Regions from separate parts of the Cohnella hashimotonis genome, predicted to be linked through region 4. Evidence: riboswitches for the same ligand, from Rfam matches in the RefSeq annotation. Region 4 holds a riboswitch; each other region holds the start of a gene.
What was found. A riboswitch is a leader RNA that binds a small molecule or an ion and turns the genes downstream of it on or off. The one in region 4 is predicted to bind cyclic di-AMP.
Positions count from the first base shown of each region.

Region 1: linked by a shared signal. The riboswitch ahead of KB449_RS31150 (resuscitation-promoting factor) and the one ahead of KB449_RS35260 (KamA family radical SAM protein) in region 4 are both predicted to bind cyclic di-AMP.
Region 2: linked by a shared signal. The riboswitch ahead of KB449_RS05925 (hypothetical protein) and the one ahead of KB449_RS35260 (KamA family radical SAM protein) in region 4 are both predicted to bind cyclic di-AMP.
Region 3: linked by a shared signal. The riboswitch ahead of KB449_RS04375 (CAP domain-containing protein) and the one ahead of KB449_RS35260 (KamA family radical SAM protein) in region 4 are both predicted to bind cyclic di-AMP.

Region 1 covers NZ_JAGRPV010000001.1:7,817,518-7,822,181, reverse strand. The annotation lists gene KB449_RS31160 (HD domain-containing protein) at 1-1,241, shown strand, start outside; gene KB449_RS31155 (TatD family hydrolase) at 1,323-2,120, shown strand; cyclic di-AMP (ydaO/yuaA leader) riboswitch at 2,275-2,486, shown strand; gene KB449_RS31150 (resuscitation-promoting factor) at 2,798-3,949, shown strand; gene rnmV (ribonuclease M5) at 4,289-4,664, shown strand, end outside.
Region 2 covers NZ_JAGRPV010000001.1:1,541,892-1,546,555, forward strand. The annotation lists gene KB449_RS05915 (response regulator) at 1-365, opposite strand, end outside; gene KB449_RS05920 (ATP-binding protein) at 352-1,944, opposite strand; cyclic di-AMP (ydaO/yuaA leader) riboswitch at 2,292-2,455, shown strand; gene KB449_RS05925 (hypothetical protein) at 2,567-2,974, shown strand; gene kdpF (K(+)-transporting ATPase subunit F) at 3,104-3,181, shown strand; gene kdpA (potassium-transporting ATPase subunit KdpA) at 3,225-4,664, shown strand, end outside.
Region 3 covers NZ_JAGRPV010000001.1:1,125,396-1,130,059, reverse strand. The annotation lists gene KB449_RS04400 (immunoglobulin-like domain-containing protein) at 1-307, shown strand, start outside; gene KB449_RS04395 (hypothetical protein) at 273-512, shown strand; gene KB449_RS04390 (H-type small acid-soluble spore protein) at 501-677, opposite strand; gene KB449_RS04385 (hypothetical protein) at 674-859, opposite strand; gene ku (non-homologous end joining protein Ku) at 997-2,001, shown strand; cyclic di-AMP (ydaO/yuaA leader) riboswitch at 2,269-2,396, shown strand; gene KB449_RS04375 (CAP domain-containing protein) at 2,407-3,258, shown strand; gene KB449_RS04370 (hypothetical protein) at 3,350-3,580, opposite strand; gene ligD (non-homologous end-joining DNA ligase) at 3,828-4,664, shown strand, end outside.
Region 4 covers NZ_JAGRPV010000002.1:161,110-165,773, reverse strand. The annotation lists gene KB449_RS35275 (DUF4178 domain-containing protein) at 1-409, opposite strand, end outside; gene KB449_RS35270 (DUF350 domain-containing protein) at 434-838, opposite strand; gene KB449_RS35265 (PspA/IM30 family protein) at 1,008-1,676, opposite strand; gene KB449_RS35260 (KamA family radical SAM protein) at 1,851-2,927, opposite strand; cyclic di-AMP (ydaO/yuaA leader) riboswitch at 3,091-3,236, opposite strand; gene KB449_RS35255 (serine hydroxymethyltransferase) at 3,344-4,594, opposite strand.

The DNA.
Region 1 (4,664 bases), on a different contig from region 4:
TCTACGTACAGGAAGCGACGATCTGGAAGCTCATCAACACCGCCGAATTCCAACGATTGAGGCGCATACGCCAGTTGGGGACTTCGTACCTGACCTTCCATGGGGCAGAGCACAGTCGATTCTCCCATTCGCTGGGCGTATACGATATCACGCGAAGAATTATCAGTCAATTTGAGCGTAACGGATACCAGGACTGGCCGCAAGAGGAAAAAATGGTCAGTTTATGCGCTTCTTTGCTGCATGATGTCGGACACGGTCCTTTTTCTCATGCCATCGAACAAGTGTTCGATACCAATCATGAAGAATGGTCCTGCGCGATCATACTGGGAGATACGGAGATCAATCGGGTATTAAAGGAAGTAAGCGAGGACTTCCCCGAGAAGGTTGCCGCCGTCATCTGCAAGACGTACGACAAGCCGATCGTCGTGAGCCTCGTGTCCAGCCAGATGGACGCGGACCGGATGGATTATTTGCTCAGGGATGCGTACTTCACGGGCGTGAACTACGGTACCTTCGACCTCGATCGAATCTTGCGCGTGCTGCGTCCTTATCGTGGACGTATCGTGGTGAAGGAGAGCGGGATGCATGCGGTAGAAGATTATCTGATGTCGAGATATCAGATGTACTGGCAGATCTACTTCCATCCCGTAACGCGCAGTTCGGATATCGTACTGAGGCAAATTTTCATGAGGGCGCGCGAATTGTTCCGCGAGGGCCATGCGTTCAAATTCCTGCTGCCGCCGCTAGCGCAGTTGTTGAACGGCACGATCGGACTGCGGGACTACCTGGCCCTGGATGAAGCGATGGTTCAGACTGCGTTCGGCCAATGGGCGGACGAAGAAGACGAGATACTGGCAGACTTATGTAAACGATTCTTAAACCGCCGGTTGTACAAGTATGTACCCCTCGACAATCCGCACGAAACACTGGAGGAGGAGCTGCGGGAGCAATGGGAAAGGATCGGTCTGCATCCGGATTACCACCTTCAGATGGACACCCCGACGAACCTTCCCTACGACGTGTACAAGCCAGGATCGCCGGATCCCGAGCCCAAAGAAAAAACCCCCGTCCTCGTGCTGGACGAAAAAGACCGATTGACCGAGATATCCCTGAAAAGCGATATCGTTCGCTCGATCGCGGGACTTCATACCGGGAAGTATTATATCTATTATCCCGAAGACCTGGTGCTGCCTCACGTCAATCGCCTAAAGCCAGAGATCCGCGAGATGCTGGGTTTGTAGTCCCTTATCCGGGAAGTCGTCCCGGCAAGCTCCGCTTGGCCACCCAATAATAAAAACTTCGCAAAAGGAGACTTCTACGAAATGCTCTTTGATACGCACGCTCATCTGGATTCGCCAAAGTTCGATGAAGACCGGGAAGAAACGATCGCTCGCGCCAAGGAAGCGGGCGTCGGCAACATCGTGAATATCGGCTTCAACCGGGAGACGATCCCGACGACCATCGCATTGGCCGAAAAGCACGATTTCATCTATGCCGCCGTAGGCTGGCACCCGACGGATGCAGCCGATATGCGCTTGGAGGAGGATCTGGCCTGGATCGAGTCGCTATGCAGTCATCCGAAGGTCGTAGCGATCGGCGAGATCGGACTCGACTATTATTGGGATACTTCGCCCAAGGATGTCCAACAGCTCGTATTCCGCGAACAGATCCGGCTTGCGAAGCGGATCGGCATGCCGATCGTCATTCACAATCGGGACGCTCATGAAGACGTCATCCGTATTCTGCGCGAAGAAGGAGCGGCCGAGATCGGGGGCATCATGCACTGCTATTCCGGCAGCTGGGAGACGGCCAAGCAATGTTTGGACATGAACTTCTATATCTCCTTCGGAGGACCGGTCACCTTCAAAAACGCGCGCGTTCCCAAAGAGGTTTTGGCGCGTGTCCCCCTGGACCGATTGCTGATTGAGACAGATGCTCCGTACCTTACCCCCCACCCCTATCGAGGCAAGCGAAATGAGTCGTCTTATGTGCAATTCGTAGCCGATTCCGCTGCGGAAATCACAGGCCTTTCTAGGGAAAAAATAGAAGAAATTACGGATCGAAATGCACGTGTCTGTTTCCGACTCGAAGAAAAAGCGCCAACAAACGCAGAAAAATAAATATTTTCTAAGAAAAAACTAGCTTTTGCTTCTGAAATCCTAAAAATTTGGCTTAAATTTGCCTTAAAACGCTGAAATTCGCTCTTTGCACGTTCTTTACACCTTTGGGGCAGGCGGGTTATTATCTAATCCAGAAGTCCGAATATGACATTCCTTTTCCAGTGCGCTTAATCTCCCAGTGGGGAGAGCGGGGGACCCGACGCGGACGATATCGGCGCTTGCCGATGTCCCAGCGGTCCGAGCAATCTTGGGGTGAATGGCGAACGACGGGTGCCGTCCGGCTGACGGCTTACCGACCGATTGCTTAGGGCAACTCTCGACGCCCGAACCCGACAGCTAACCTCGCAAGCGTAGTAGAGAGAGGTAACCTCGTGCCGCCCCATCGTCCCTCGTCCAGTTGAGCGGAAGCCACGACCAGGCCCTCTGTCGCAGGCTTTTTTTGTGCCCGAATTTACGCATTCGGTGCAGATAGCCGCAAAGACCGCTCCACGGAGGCAACTACGGGATGAATGGCAGGCGCATGATATGCCTCCACAGCTGGGCAAGGCGGCGCAATTCGCTAGTGTGCAAGCCGCTCCACACTAAGCTTCCAGCGCCGTTATCACAAATGGATAGTCGCGTCAGACGAATATCATGTAAAACAGTCGACGGCGAGGCTATGAAGGAGGAACGAGAAAATGGGTGCAATTCCCCTCCAAGGGACCCATGATCCACGACCGACCGGCAAGCTTACCGCAGCGCGATGGTTGCATGAGCATCTGCGTTTGATTCTCTTGAGCGCAATTTTGTCCTTTGCTCTTACCATCTGTCTCATCATGCTGCTACACGGCGCGTCCGCCAAGAGCGTGACCGTCGTGGACGGCGGGAAATCTACCGTCATCCAAACCCGTACTTCCGATGTCTCCGCCTTGCTGAAGGAGATGGGCATCACGGTCGGTCCAAACGATCGGTTGTCGTCAGCGCTCACGTCCTCGGTTGAGGACGGCACGCGAGTCGTCATCGATCGGGCTATGAGCGTACAGCTCGTCGCAGACGGGAAGAAAGAGACCAAATATACAACAGTCAAGACGGTGGGCGATCTGCTCAAGAACGAAGGCATCGCGCTCTCCGCCGAAGACAAAGTCACGCCGGCCCTTACGTCGAAGATCGACGAGGGTCTGCAGGTGAAAGTCGTCCGCGTCACCCGGGAGGTCGTTACGACCGAGCATCCGATGGCGTACAAAGTCGTCAAGACAGCGGATAAAAACTTGCTGGTCGGCAAGACGAAGGTCGTGCAGACGGGCAAGCAAGGCTTGTTGGTGAAAAAATTCGAGCGCGTCTACGAAGACGGCAAGCTCGTTAATGAACAGCTCGTCTACAAATCGCTTGATCAGCCGATCGTGCAGCAAGTCGTAGCCGTCGGCGCGAAGAAAAAAGCGGCTGTCGTATCGCTCGCCTACAACAAGGCGTCGGACAATGTAAAGACGCTCCAATTGAACGGTAAATCCGTGAAGGTGAAGAGCGTATTGTCCGGGGTTACGTTAACCGCTTATTCCGCGGGTCCGGCTTCGACGGGCAAGGACGTAGGAGACGTGGGCTACGGCATCACAGCCTCCGGTACCAGAGTATCCGAAGGACGCACGATTGCCGTCGATCCGGATGTCGTGCCTTTGGGCTGGTGGGTCTACATCGAGGGCATCGGTTTCCGCCGCGCGGAAGACACGGGCAGCGCGATCAAGGGCAAGAAGATCGACGTGTACTACGACAGCGAGAGATATGCGAATAAGTTCGGCAAGAAACGCGGTAACACCGTATACGTCATCGGTCCGGTTAAGCCGTCGGCCGACTGAAAAGCTTCTTAGTCATCTTTACCCGCTATTGTTAATTTTGTGTCTGTATTATGTCGGAGCGGTCAAGTTTTTTTGGCGGCGGCCTGGTCGGGTCGCTGCGTCCTGGGAAGGGGCCTATGCCCCTTCCCTTTGTCATTTGCGGGATGTGGGCTATAATAGGGCATACGGAACGATGCGAACGGACTGAACGGGAAGAACGATGGGAACGGACTGAACGGGAAGAACGATGCGAACGAACGGCAACGACAACGAACGGCAACGACAACGAACGGCAGTGAGAAAGTAATAAACAACGTTTTGAGCGGATATGGGAAAGAACGAAATAACGGGTTGGAAAAAATGATACGAGCGGACCGGGGAAACAACGGAGCGAGCGGGGTGGACGGCATCAGCCTGGCTAGAATAGCGGAGATCATCGTCGTTGAAGGCAAGGAGGATACCGTGGCGATCCGGAGGGCCGTCGACGCGGATACGATCGAGACGGGCGGCTCTGCGATCGACGAAAAAGTGCTGCGGCGTATCGAGCTGGCCCGCGAGCGGCGCGGCGTCATTATTTTCACGGATCCCGACGTGCCGGGCGAGAAAATACGCAAGATCATCGAGGCGAGGGTGCCGGGGTGCAGCCATGCCTTCTTGGCAAAGGCGGATGCGCGCGGCAAGGACGGCATAGGCGTCGAGCACGCGAGCCCGGAGGCGATACGTGCGGCGCTGGCCC
Region 2 (4,664 bases), on a different contig from region 4:
AGCGCCACCCGGATGCGGGCGACGAGCTCGCCCATGCTGAACGGCTTGGTCACATAATCGTCCGCCCCGCCGTCCAGCGCCACGATCTTGTCTTCCTCCCGATCCTTGGCCGTCAGCACGATAATCGGCGCCAGCGACCATTCCCGGATGCGGCTGAGCACCTCCAGGCCCGGCAGATCCGGCAGCCCGAGATCAAGCAAAATCAAATCCGGCCGAACCAGCGCCGCCTGCTGCAGCCCTTCCTCGCCGGTCGCCGCCTCGTGAATGACGAATCGGTATGCCTGTAAAGTTACGCGAAGCAGCTTGCGAATTTGCGGCTCGTCATCCACGATCAAAATTCGTGCGCCTTGCTCATTCATCGCCATCGTTCTCCGTTTCCTGTTCCTTTAACCGATCCTGCCGGTCCTGCCAGTCCCGCCGGTCCTGCCGTTCGCCGGCATCGCCCAGCGGAAGCGCGATCGTCATTACCGTGCCATGCGGCTCGTTGCGCCTTCCCGATATCGTGCCGCCGTGCAGCTCCGCGATTCCTTTGCAGATGGCGAGGCCCAAGCCCGTGCCCGTTACTTGCCTCGTGGCATCGGCACGATAAAACTTGTCGAATATCCGCCCGTATTCCTCCTCCGCAAGTCCGATCCCCTGATCGGCCACCGCAATGACCAGTGTGTCCGAGTCGAACGACACCGCGATGTCGATCTCGCTGTAATCCGGGCTGTACTTGATCGCATTGCCGACGACGTTCGCCAGCATTTGCTCCAGCAGCACTTCGTCGCCCGATACCAACGGGACGTGTTCGGGCAGCCGCACTCTAAACTTGCGATGCTCCTTGTAGTCCTGAACCTGGGCCAGCGTTACCCCGACCAGATCCTCAACGTCGCACCAGTTTCTCCGCAGCCGCAGCATGCCGCTCTCGAGCTGCACCATGCTGAGCAGATTTTTCACCAGCCGGTTCATCCGCAGCGCGCCGTCGCGAATATTGATCGACAACTCCTTCCGGTCCTCGGAGGTGAACGGCGCGTCGTCCGACGCCAGCACGGTGGCGGAGCCGATGATCGCGGCAAGCGGCGTCCGCAGCTCATGGGAAACGGAATCCAGGATCGCCGTGCGCAGACGTTCCGATTCGGCCGTCAGATGCGCGATCTTGGCTTCCTCGGCCAGCTTCGCGCGGGCGACGGCGCTAGCGGCCAGTCCGCCAAGCGCCTCGAGCATTTCTCGCTGTCCGGCAGTAAACAAGCTCTTCCGCTCCTTCAGATTAAGCGCGAGCACGCCGTATACGCGCTCCTCGGTTCGCAGCGGCAAATAGCAGCCGGGCGCGTCGCGCAGCGTATGCGAGCCATAGCCGATCGCTTCGCCGTGATCGAAGGCCAGCTTGGCGGTCGCTTTTTCCGCTTCGCCTCGTCCCCAATCGCTATCCGCGGCGGAGCGGTGGCTAAGCACCAGAGTGCCCTTTGCGTCCGGCATATAAATGGCGACCTCGCTGCCCATCGATTGCGCCGCTTGACGGGAGACGTTATCGAGCAACACGTTCACGTCGGTGATCGCGTTCATCTGCCTGCTCAGCGTATATAGCGCCGTCGTCTGCGCTTCTCTCTGCTTGGCATAAAGCAACTGCTGCTTGAGCCTTGAAGCCAGGCTGGCGGTCAGCGCGGCGACGGCCACGTAGACGGCGAACGATACCAAATAACGCAGGTCCGCCACCGAGAAGCTGAGCGTCGGCGGGACAAAAAAGAAATCCAGCGCGACGATCGCGAGTACGGCCGCATAGATCGCAGGGCGAAGACCCCACCAGACCGCGCTGACGAGGATCGGAAATAAATAGATCAGCGCAATATTCACCAGATCGAACGCGAGGCCGAGCACATGCATGACGACCGTCATGAGCGCGACCAGAAGGGTGATGCTTGCATAAGGCCGCCAGCGCGCCCATAAAGCTTGCAGGTTCCGCACGAATTTACACTTCCCGCCCGCACGAATTTCCGGACTCGTTTTCCTTAAGGTTACTGTAAACAGCGAAGAAAATAAACCGTAAAGAGGTGTAAAAATACTATAAAAATCACTCATAATCTTAATAATATTCAGTATTCGAGAGAAAACGGGAGAACAGTACCTTTTTTATTTCCATTTCTATCGATTTTAATCGAATATCCATTTAAATCCGATTTGGGTTCCTTTACAGCAAGTTCAGCCGGGCGTAAGATACGTGCAGAACGGTGCCTGGCTAGCACGGAGGCAGCGGATTGACGGTTTGATGAGGGAAGGGATTGCGAGACTGTTTTAACAAATGGCTTTCACAAAATCGTTAGACGCTGAATCCTGGAACGAGCAGGAACGGGGGAACCAATCGGGGCCATATACGGCTCCACGGGGTGAATCGCCAGGCACATGACAGTGCCCGGCGTAGGGCGGCTCTCGCGCCCGAATCCGACAGCTAACCTCGCAAGCGTATCGGAGAGGCAACACTTGTCGCGCGCGATCCAAGACGACGGTCTTGATCAGAAGCCGCGGGAAAGGTTCCTCCTTTGCCGGGCTTCTTTTTTGTTGCCTTCTTCCTACTTAGGAGGGGGAGCTTATGGAACAACGTCGTATTTTAGTGGCTGCGTCGGATGCGGCGGGGAGAGACTTCATTCGCCAGGCGCTGTACAAAAAGCTGCCTGTAGCCGCGCTTACGAACAACGGCAGAGAAGAAAAGGCGCTGCGGAAGATCGGAGTAAGCGAAGTTGTGCATGTAAATACTTCCTGTATCAACGAGAACGCCGCCGCGCCCGCATTTCCGATCGGACGGGTGTTCATTTTCGAATCCAGCCTGCCGCTGACCTGCCGGTATTTGCAATGGGCGACCGGGTGCTCGTGTCTTGCGATTACTGTCGTTACGCATGCCTGGCATCCGGAAGTCATTTACAAAAAGCTGGGCGCGAGATACGTGGTGCGTACGCAAACCGGGGAAGTCGGATTTTTGCTCAGCCGTCTGCTCGATTGATTTTAAAAAGGAGTGTATGACCTTGCTCGATATTTGGATGACGTTGACGTTACTCGCCGCCTTTGCGCTTGTCGCCGGATTCGTAATCTGGTGCGACAAATCGATCGACGATGCGGGAGGCGAGCGCGCATGACGATCGTGCTGATTTTCACCGGCCTGCTGCTGATCTACCTGGTGTACGCCTTGCTGCACCCGGAGAAATTTTAACGATACGCTTATCTGAGTCGCTTTAGCCCAAGGAGGAAAGGCCATGGATCTCTTGCAAATCGTCATCGTCATCGGCATTCTCGTGCTGATCGCCAAGCCGCTCGGAAATTATGTTTTCCACGTCTTCTCCAACGCTCCCAATCGGACCGACGGACTGTTCGGCTGGGCCGAGAAGCCGATCTTCGCGATACTCGGACTTAAAGTCCGTCCGGGGATGAGCTGGAAGCGGTACGCGCTCAGCTTCGTCGCGACCAACTTCGTGCTCGTGGCGGTCAGCTACATTCTGCTGCGGATACAAAGCGGACTGCCTTTCAATCCGAACGGCATCGGCAACATGGAGCCGACGCTGGTCCTCAATACGGTCATCAGCTTCATTACGAATACGAACCTGCAGCATTACAGCGGCGAGACGGGCTTAAGCTACTTTTCGCAGATGGCGGTCATCATGATGATGATGTTCACGTCCGCGGCGACCGGGTTCTCGGTGGCGGTGGCTTTTGTCAGAGGCATTACGAGCAAAGGAAGGACGCTGGGCAACTTCTTCGAGGACTTCGTCAAATCGCACACCCGGATTTTTTTCCCGCTTGCCATTCTCGTAACGCTCGTATTGGTGGCGCTGCAGGTGCCGCAAACGCTGGATCCGACGCTGTCGGTGACGACGCTGCAGGGCGCCGCGCAGCAGATCGCTATCGGACCGGTCGCCTCGCTGGAAGCGATCAAGCATCTGGGCACGAACGGCGGCGGCTTTTTCGGCGCGAACTCGGCGCATCCGTTCGAGAATCCAAGCGCGTTGACCAACGTGATCGAGATTCTGTCGATGTGGGCATTGCCCGCGGCGCTGCCCTTCACGTATGGCCGATTTGCGAAGAGCCGCAAGCACGGCTGGGTTATTTTCTCGGCGATGATGGCGCTGTTCCTCGTGTTTCTGACGGTCGCCTACACGGCGGAGAAGAGCGGCAATCCCGCGCTGGAAGCGCTCGGCATCGACGCTTCGCAGGGCAGCATGGAAGGGAAGGAAGTTCGCTTCGGCATCGCTCAGTCCGCGCTGTTCACGACGGTGACGACGGCGGCGACGACGGGCACGGTCAACAATATGCACGATACGCTGACTCCGCTAGGCGGTCTGGTGCCGCTCGCCGAGATGATGCTGAACGTCGTATTCGGCGGCAAAGGCGTCGGCCTCGTCAACATGCTGATGTACGCGATGCTCGCCGTGTTCATCTGCGGCCTCATGGTCGGCCGGACGCCGGAGTTCCTCGGACGCAAGATCGAGCCGCGCGAGATGAAGCTGATCGCGGTCGCGATACTGGCCCATCCGTTCATCATCTTGGCGCCGACGGCGATCGCCTTCCTGACCGATCTGGGCAAGGGATCGATATCGAATCCCGGTTTTCACGGCATCTCGCAGGTGCTGTACGAATATACGTCTTCTGCCGCCAACAACGGCTCAGGCTTTGAAGGCTTGGCGGACAATACGCCGTTC
Region 3 (4,664 bases), on a different contig from region 4:
TGGGGCGGTCGCCGCCTACCGGATCGAGATGCGCAACCTCGGCGAACAGATTCTCGAATGCGGCTCCGACTACATGATCGAGAAGCAGGCATACGGCACATGGATCATTGTCCCATACAAAGCCGATATCGCTTTTACAGCCAATTTGGCCCATCTTCAAAAAGGCGAAAGCTATGAGGCCAGCTTTGGCTTCAAAATGCTTGAATCCTGGCCGGAGCCCGGACGCTATCGCGTCGTGAAAGAAGCGACGTTCGGGAAAACGAAGGTTAAACTTGCTGCCGAATTCGACGTCCCCGACAAGAATTAAGAATCCGCGGGACTTCGGCGCCAATCGTGTCGAAGAAGCGCTGGGCAGCGTCTCTTTGCGGGATTTCGGTGCCAACCGTGGCGAAGAAGTGCTGTACAGCGTTTCTTGGCGGGACTTCGGTGCCATTCATGGCGAAGAGACGCTGTACAGCGTCTCTTCGTGGGACCTCGCCGCTATTTTGACCAACCCCGCGCTACTCCGTTAAGCGGTCGACAGCGACCGTCTGCACGTTTGTCGGTTTCTGCCCGACTTGAACCGTCGCCATGCCGTTCGCTTCATCCACCTCTTCGATCCAAACCGGCTGGCCTTCCAGCGATACGGCAATCATATCTTTCGATTCGAAAATTTGCTTGGCCCGCTGCGTATTCATGACGGATCGTCCCCTTCTTTTTCGCGCATCGTATCGGTTGTCGTCTCCTCGATAAGCCCGTTGTCAAAAGTCACCTGACCGCCGCCGAGCCCCTCGTTGATCATCCGGTCGATGTCCATGTCGTAGTTGTCGCGGCCTTCGTAAATGTGGTCCCGACCGTCCGCTGCGCCGTCTTCGCTCATGAACGTCGCTCCCTTCGCCCAAGGTTGTTCGTATCGAATTGAAAGATCGTCCGGTACAGGATGCCCAGACGGTATGAACTACATACGACGATGGGAATCCTGAAGGCATATAGGGATCATGAGGAGGGCTAAGCGTCATGCATACGGTATGGAAAGGCGCCATCAGCTTCGGGCTCGTGCACGTGCCCGTGAAGATGTTCACCGCAACGGAGGACAAGGACGTTCATCTGCGGCAAATTCACAAAGCTTGCGGCACGCCGATCTCCTACGCAAAAAGCTGCCCGCACTGCGAACGTGCGGTGGAGTGGGAGGAAATCACCAAGGGCTACGAATATGAAAAGGGACGGTTTGTGCTTTTTGACGAAGACGAGCTCGAGGCCATCAAGCCGGAAAATACGCGAACGATCCAGATCCTCGACTTCGTCGCGCTCGAAGAGATCGACCCGATGTTCTATCAAAAAACGTACTATCTGTCTCCCGATCAGGCCGGCGCCGGCGCCTACGGTCTGCTGCTCGAAGCGATGCGTCAATCGGGGCGGATCGGCATCGCGAAGATCGCGATTCGCAGCAAGAGCAGTCTCGCCGCCATTCGCTGCGTAGACAATTGCATCTGCATGGAGACGATGTTCTATCCGGACGAGATCCGCGCGATCTCGGGCGTGCCCGGCCTGCCGCAAAGCCAGAACGTCAACGACCGCGAGCTGGACATGGCCAAGCTGCTGATCGAGCAGCTGTCCGCGCCTTTCGATGCGGCCAAATATACGGACGATTATCGAACGGCGATGCTGGACGCCATCAACCGCAAGGTCGCCGGGCAAGGCCTCGACGTAGTCACCGCGCCGGCGGCGGAGCGGACCAACGTCATCGACCTGATGTCCGCGCTGCAGGCCAGCCTTGCCGCCGTAAAGACGGGTGACGCGCCAGCCGCCGGCGCGGCCGCCAGCCGAGGCGCCGGACGCAAGTCGGCGATACGGGGCGATACAGGCGAGGCGGGTGCGGCGCCTGCGGCCGACAAGCCGAAGCGCACGCGCGCGAAGCCAGCCGTACCCGGGGCTGCCGCAGCGGGCGGCGAGGAAGCCGTCGGCGCAAGCACCAAGGCTGCGACGTCGCGCAGACGGAAGGCAAGCGAGCCGCAGCCTTAATCGGCAGCCTTCCTCCAGTCCAGCCACCGACAAATCAGAATTTGTTTTGCGTATGGAGCCGTACCCAAGCCGTTAAGATGGGGTATGGCTCTTTTGCTTCCTTGGGCTATCGGCTTGCTAAAAAAGACGATGAGAATATTCTAAGAACCGGCGACCGGCCCTATCGAAAGCCGCGCGGGACAAGGACCGGCCGTTTTCATAATTCCCAATATATAGGCCGTGGTAATATTTATGCCGTGAACTAGCGAGATTCCGCTGATAGAATGTGAGACATCCGAGCCGAAGCCCGACAGGGCACGGGGGAACCAAGTATACGGGGTGAAGCCGCAACCGCGGCGGGGCGTACTCCGACCTAACCCGTCAGCTAACCTCGCAGGCTTACATTCTAAGGAGGAATTCGCACGTATGAATAATAAACGTATCGGTCAACTGGCTGTATCCGGCGCACTCTTGTTGTCGCTCGCCGTTCCGTTCGGCGCTTCCGCGAACGCTGCGACGACTGCCGGCACCCAGACGACACAGACTTACACATATAAGATCGACGCTTCGCAGCTTCAGCAATTGCTCGGCTCGTTCGACTGGCAATCGCTTTTGTCGCAGATGAATGGCGGTACGCTTGGCGGACTGAAGCCATCGACGCCGGTCGCGACGCCGACGACCTCGCCTGCCGCTCCCGCCCAGCCGACGACGGCTCCCGTGGCTTCGCCTAAACCGACGGCGCCCCCGGCACCGACTGCTACACCGGCACCTACAGCTACGCCGGTACCTGCGGCTACGCCGGCACCTACAGCTAAGCCGGCACCTACGGCCAAACCGTCGCCGACGACCTCGCCTTCCGTACCGGCTGGTTCAGGCAGTGGTTCTACGGGCTCCGGCACGAGCGTTCAGCGATCCGGCTTTGCCGCTCAAGTCGTCGATCTGGTCAATCAGGAACGCGCCAAAGCCGGCCTGTCCGCGCTCGCGTCCGACGCCAAACTGACGACGGTCGCCGACGCGAAGGCGAAGGATATGTACAACAACAATTACTTCGATCACAATTCGCCGACATACGGTTCGCCTTTCGATATGATGAAGCAGTTCGGCGTATCTTATAACTACGCCGGCGAAAATATCGCCATGGGCCAACAGTCGCCTACTGAGGTCATGAACGCGTGGATGAACAGCGCCGGGCACAAGGCAAACATCTTGAACGCAAACTTCAAATCGATTGGCGTCGCCTACTACAACGGCGAATGGGTACAAGAGTTCACGGGCTGATCTGAATAACAAAAAAAGAATGGCGCCGCAGTCAAGCACTTGACTGCGGCGCCATTCTTTTTAATGTTGCGACATCCGGGCGTCAACCGGGCTACATCAGCATCGGCAGCGCCAGCAGGAGCAATCCCGCCAAGCTCATCAAGCCGCCTTGCAGCCGTATACGACTTTCAGGCGCCGTCCCCTGACTTTCGGCCTCCCGATCTTGACCGCCGCGAGTGAGGACGAGCACGGTTCCGGGATGGAGTACGGCGAACAGCGACGACCCCGTCCAAAATACTAAAGCGAGCGACAACAGCGCGCCTGCGTGCTGTAGCAGCGGCATATCCGTAGCGATCCCTCCCCAAGCGCTTTCCTTATTGTTGTATGAGCGTGCGGAGGCAAAAGTGCGGAAAATGCGGTTTGATCGCAAGGCGGTCAGTAACCGCCAATCGCTCCGACAAACGAGTCGCCAGGACGGCTGTCGGGAAGGGCCATGGGGATGGCCATAGGGATGGGGCGCCGGATTACCGGCTAAACTAGGGAGAGCGCCGTCTCTTCAAAGGGATGGCTTCAGAACGGAGGAACGCGTTATGGCACCGGCCACGATGTCCCCGGTCACGCTTCGGCTCGGCGACCGCGAGCTGCTCATCTCTCATCCCGACAAACTGCTCTGGCCAGACATGGGCATCGATAAGCTTCGCTACGTCCAAACGCTGGCGGAGTTGGCGCCCTATCTGCTGCCTCACAGCGAAGGCCGTTTTTTAACGACGATTCGTTTTCCCGAAGGCTATGCGGGCAAGTCCTTTTATCAAAAAAACGCACCTACGCCGGTTCCCGATTATGTCAGAATCGAGACCGAAGGCGGCATCCGTTACGTCGTGCTCGACTCGCTGCCGACTCTGCTCTGGATGGGCAGCCTGTATGCGCTGGAATTCCACGTATCCTGCGAGCGCATCGCCCAGCCGCAGCCCGACCGCTGGATGCTGGATATCGATCCGAGCCTCGAGGTCGAGCCGAGAATCATGGAGGCTGCGGACAAAGTGGGCGATCTGCTCCACTCGCTCGGTCTTGAAGCGGTCCCCAAAACGTCCGGCGCGACGGGCATCCAGGTCGTCATGCGCATCGAGCCCGGTCCGACCTACGACGATCTCCGCCGGTTCGGCAAGTTCGTGTCCGAGTATTTGACCGCAAAAAATCCGCAGCTCTTCACCGTCGAACGGCTGAAGAAAAACCGCGGATCGCTCATTTACCTCGATTACCTGCAATTTTACCCCGGCCGCACGCTCGTCTCCGCCTACTCGCCGCGCGCCCGCGCGGGAGCGCCGGTATCGACGCCGCTCGATTGGAGCGAGGTGCGGGCCGATCCGAGCCCGACCGACTTCAACCTCTTGAACATCGCCGCGCGGCTGCGGGAGCGGGGCGATCTT
Region 4 (4,664 bases):
CGTCGGATTGAAAACGCCATACGTAAAGCTCGCCTCCAGCCGAGGTAAAAGGCGTGCTGCCCGCCTCGACGATCCGCGTGCTATATTGATCTTCCAGATGATAATCGACACCGTCCAGCTCGATATGCGCCGGGACCTCGTCCATCGAATCGAGACGCCCGTCAATCGTGCTGAACAAGGAATACGCCGTATCGAGCCGCTGTTCGATGTTCAAATAGCGAACGTCCGCGCCGTCCCGAAGCGTCAGCCACACCTCGTTGCGAGCCGTCGGCTTGATGCGCCCGGTCACCTGGTAGGTGACCAGCGACACCTCGCATACATCTCCGGGCCCCATCGTCAGCACGCTGCGCTCCTGAGGTAGCGGCTCGGCTTTTTTTAAAATATTTTTAACCCGCTTGAACAAGCTCATCTCTTGTCCTCCTCTCCCGCAGCCCTACAGGCACGAGCCGATGATCATCGCACCGACCAGATGCAGGGAGCCCGCGATCAGACCATGCCCTACGATGCCGTCCCGCACGCCCTCGTCCAAGCGCAAATCGCCAATCCGTCTGAACGCGAATTCGACGATCCACTCCAGCACGAAGAGGATGACGAACGATATGAAGGAGACGAGCAGCGCTTCGCCCAAATCGTCGGACGTCACGATCGAGCGGGACAGGATGTAACCCTGTGCGACGAGCTTCAACACAAACCGAACGGTGACTGCCGTATTGCCCCGCTTCATCTCGGCCATATCCTTGTACTTGGTAAAATAAGCGTCGATGCCCATAAGAATGAACAGGAGCACCGCGCCCGCCGCCGTCCACAGCAGCGTGCCGACCACGTTTTCAATCGTCAATGTTAACGCCTCTCCTCCCGCGGTTAAAAACCGGGCGGTTCCGCATCGACTTGCGGGAACGAGCCGCCCGAAGCGCTCCGTTTCGGACGCGCCATAACATACTTTCCTTATTTTAGCTTAGATGGGCGTTTGAAAAAAGGACCCCGCGGGGGAGTCCTCTTGGATCGCCTTAGCTCTCGTACTTTTTCATCAGGGCCGCCAGTTCGTCCTCGACGGCTTTGTCCTTGCCGAGCGCCGCGAACTCGTCGTCCAGCGACTTGCCCTTGGACTGGCTGAGCTCCTCGGTCGCCTCGGCGTGCGCTTCCATCTGCCGGACCTTCTCTTCCATCCGGCTGAGGCCGGACATCGCCGTGTCGGTCCCGAAGCCTGCCATCGCCTTGTTGATGCCGGCTTGCGCCTTGGCTGCGTTCGCACGGGCGACAAGCGTCTCGCGCCGGTTTTTGAGGTCGGTGAACTGCTTGCGCATCTCGTCGAGCTTCAGACGCAGATTGTCTGCCGCCTGCTTGTTCTGCTCATAGCTCGCCTTGTACTCGGCAACCTTGGTCTCCGCAGCCTTCTTTTCCTCGAGCGCGCGGCGCGCGAGGTCGATATTTTTCGCCTGCGCCGCGATGTTCGCCTGCTCCTCGCGCTTGGCGACGAGCGCAGCCTGTTCCTCGTAGAGCTGCTTGAATCGTTTCTCGATCGCGATCTGGGCGGCGACCGCCTTTTCCGCGTCCTCGAGATCCTCCGCCATGTCGCGCAAATATTGATCGGTCATTTTGACCGGGTCTTCCGCCTTTTCGATCAGGGCATATACGTTAGACAGCGTGAGATCGCGCAATCGTTTAAAAATAGACATTTACACGAATCCTCCTCTTGTCCGCTCGTTCGCGGCTATGTATTGTAGTACGCGGGATACAGGCCGACCGTTTCAACATTTCCCCGAAGACGCCCAAGTATCCGCCAAAATAAATATACATCCGGTCCGCCTCGGAAGGCAAAGCCGGATGTATGGCACGAAAAGCGCGAAGGATCAATCTCCGATCTGATAAGGCCGCTTCACATAAGAAGTGCGGAGCCCGTAATCCTCGGAGTCCGTCCAATCGATCGTCAGCGACCCGATCCTGGATTCGCTGCCCGGCAGATCGGTTAGCCACAGCGCGTCGTCAGGGCAGTCCGCCGTGATGAACTTGCCCGCGTCGTCGTCTGGAGAAGCGTGGAACTTGAGATAGGCCTTGCCGCCCTCGACGGCCAGCACTTCGATGAAGCCTGCATCGTGGTTGACCGCAAGGCGCGCCCGCCGCCCGAGTCCCGCAGTCGTCAGCTTGGCTTCCTCGACGAGACGGTAGGCTCTGGACAGCGACACGGCGAACTCGCCGCTCTCCTCCCTCGGACGGTCGACGAAAAAGTAATACGGGGTCACGCCGGCCAGCTCGAGGCGCTCCAGCAGCTCGCCCAGCAGCTCCGGCGCGTCGTTGATCCCGCCCAGGATCGGCGTCCGGTTTACGATGACGGCTCCGGCGTCGCCGAGCGAGCGAAACGCACGGATCGCTTGTTCCGTCATCTCACGCGGATGATGAATATGCGCCATCAAATAGAGCGGCTTGGAAGGCGTTGAAAATTCGCGGATAAGGCGCAGCAAGCCTAAGTCGTCCGTTATGCGCATCGGCTCCATGACCGGCATACGCGTGCTGAGCCTGATAATTCCGACATGCGGGATGGCCCGCAGGCTTTGGATGAGCTTGCGCAGCTTAGGCGTGGGCAGACTGAAGCAATCGCCGCCCGCCAGGATCACCTGCCGGATCTCCGGATGGGCAGCTACATATTCGAGCGCAGGCGACACGCCCTCCTCCGCCTCCGTCTCGGGAAGCATCAGAAACGCGGACGTCCGAAACTTGTGACGGTAACCCTGAGCCAAATATTCGGCTTCTTCGTCCGAGGCACCCCAGATCCCTTTGCCGCCGGCCGCCGGCAGAGACGGAGACAGCAGCTTGCGAAGCGGATCGTTGGCATCGCCCCAGTCGATGAGGCTATGATAATACGACGTATTCGTGGTCGTGCAGAAAGGAGCGGCAGCGTCTTGGTCCATGTTTCTAGCGAATTCAGGCATGGCCAACGTAAATTCCTCCTTCTCCCGGTCTAAAGTCGACACGCCTCGAAGGACAGAAAAGACCCTTCTGCAGCAGGCGCGCGCAATACGCTTAGCCAGACAGAGGGGTCTTGTAGAGACGCCAAAAGACCCGGCGAGGGTCATTCAAGCTTCAATAAATTAGATGTGACCCATCCACTGCCTACGAGGTTAGCTGACGGACTCGGATAAGATGGTACCCTATGAAGCCTGCAATGGCTTCAATTCGCCCCATAAAGACTTGGTTCCCCCGTTTCCCGGCCGATACCGGGAATTAAGCGTACACTTAGTTTATACTGAATGCTCCGAATCGTCAAACAAACGGCGCCCATTTCGGCCTCGAAAGGTCAAAAATGGGCGCCTGTACCTGTTTTTAGGATACGCTGACGAGACTGGTCTTAGTATTCAAGACCTTGATACAGCGGATATTGCGAGGCGAGCTCGCGAACCAGCTTGCGCGCCTCATCCAGCTTGGTCTCGTCCTTGGCGTTCTTAAGCGTGATCGCGATCGCCTGGCCGATCTTTTTCATCGCCGCGGCGTCCATGCCGCGCGAAGTTACGGCCGGCGTTCCGATGCGGATGCCGCTCGTGATGAACGGGCTCGTCGGATCGAACGGAATCGCGTTCTTGTTGACGGTGATGCCCACGGAGTCGAGCAAGTGCTCGGCATCCTTGCCCGTGATGTTCAGGCTGCGGGTGTCCACGAGCATCAGGTGGTTGTCCGTGCCGCCGGAGACCAGGTTGATGCCTTCTGCAGTCAGCGACTCCGCAAGCGCCTTGGCGTTGGTCACGACGTTAGCCGCGTAGTCCTTGAAGGACGGCTGCAGCGCTTCTCCGAGCGCAACGGCTTTGGCCGCGATCGTGTGCATAAGCGGACCGCCTTGCGTGCCGGGGAATACCGCCTTGTCGATCGCCGCCGCCCAAGGCTTGGTGCACAGGATCAGGCCGCCGCGCGGGCCGCGCAGCGTCTTGTGCGTCGTCGTCGTGACGAAGTGCGCGTGCGGCACCGGGCTCGGGTGCTGGCCGCCTGCCACGAGGCCGGCGATATGCGCCATGTCGACCATGAACAGCGCGCCCACGTCGCGAGCGATCTGGCCGAGCACTTCAAAGTCGATGATGCGCGGATACGCGCTCGCGCCGGCGACGATCATACGCGGACGGTGCTTGAACGCGGCTTTGCGGACTTCGTCGTAGTTGATCGTGAAGGTCTGCTCGTCGACGCCGTAAGCGACGAAGTTATACAGCAGGCCGGAAGCGTTAACCGGGCTACCGTGCGTCAGGTGGCCGCCGTGCGCGAGGTTCATGCCGAGCACGGTGTCGCCCGGTTGCAACGTCGCCAGGTAGACGGCGAGGTTCGCCTGCGCGCCGGAGTGCGGCTGCACGTTGGCATGGTCGGCGCCGAACAGTTCCTTGGCGCGGTTGCGGGCGATCTCTTCGGGAATGTCGACGTACTCGCAGCCGCCGTAGAACCGCTTGCCCGGGTAGCCTTCCGCATATTTATTCGTGAGCACGGTACCCATCGCTTCGAGGACGGCTTCGCTCACAATGTTCTCGGACGCGATCAGCTCGAGGTTGTCGCGTTGGCGGCCGAGCTCGAGGTTAAGGGCTTTGACGATCTCGGGGTCTTGCTTGCGCAGATTGGCGGTCATGGTTGGTCCTCCTTAGGGTTATGGAAAGTTGATTTATTGTAAGGGATGGTTAGCGGAAAAGGCATTCGCG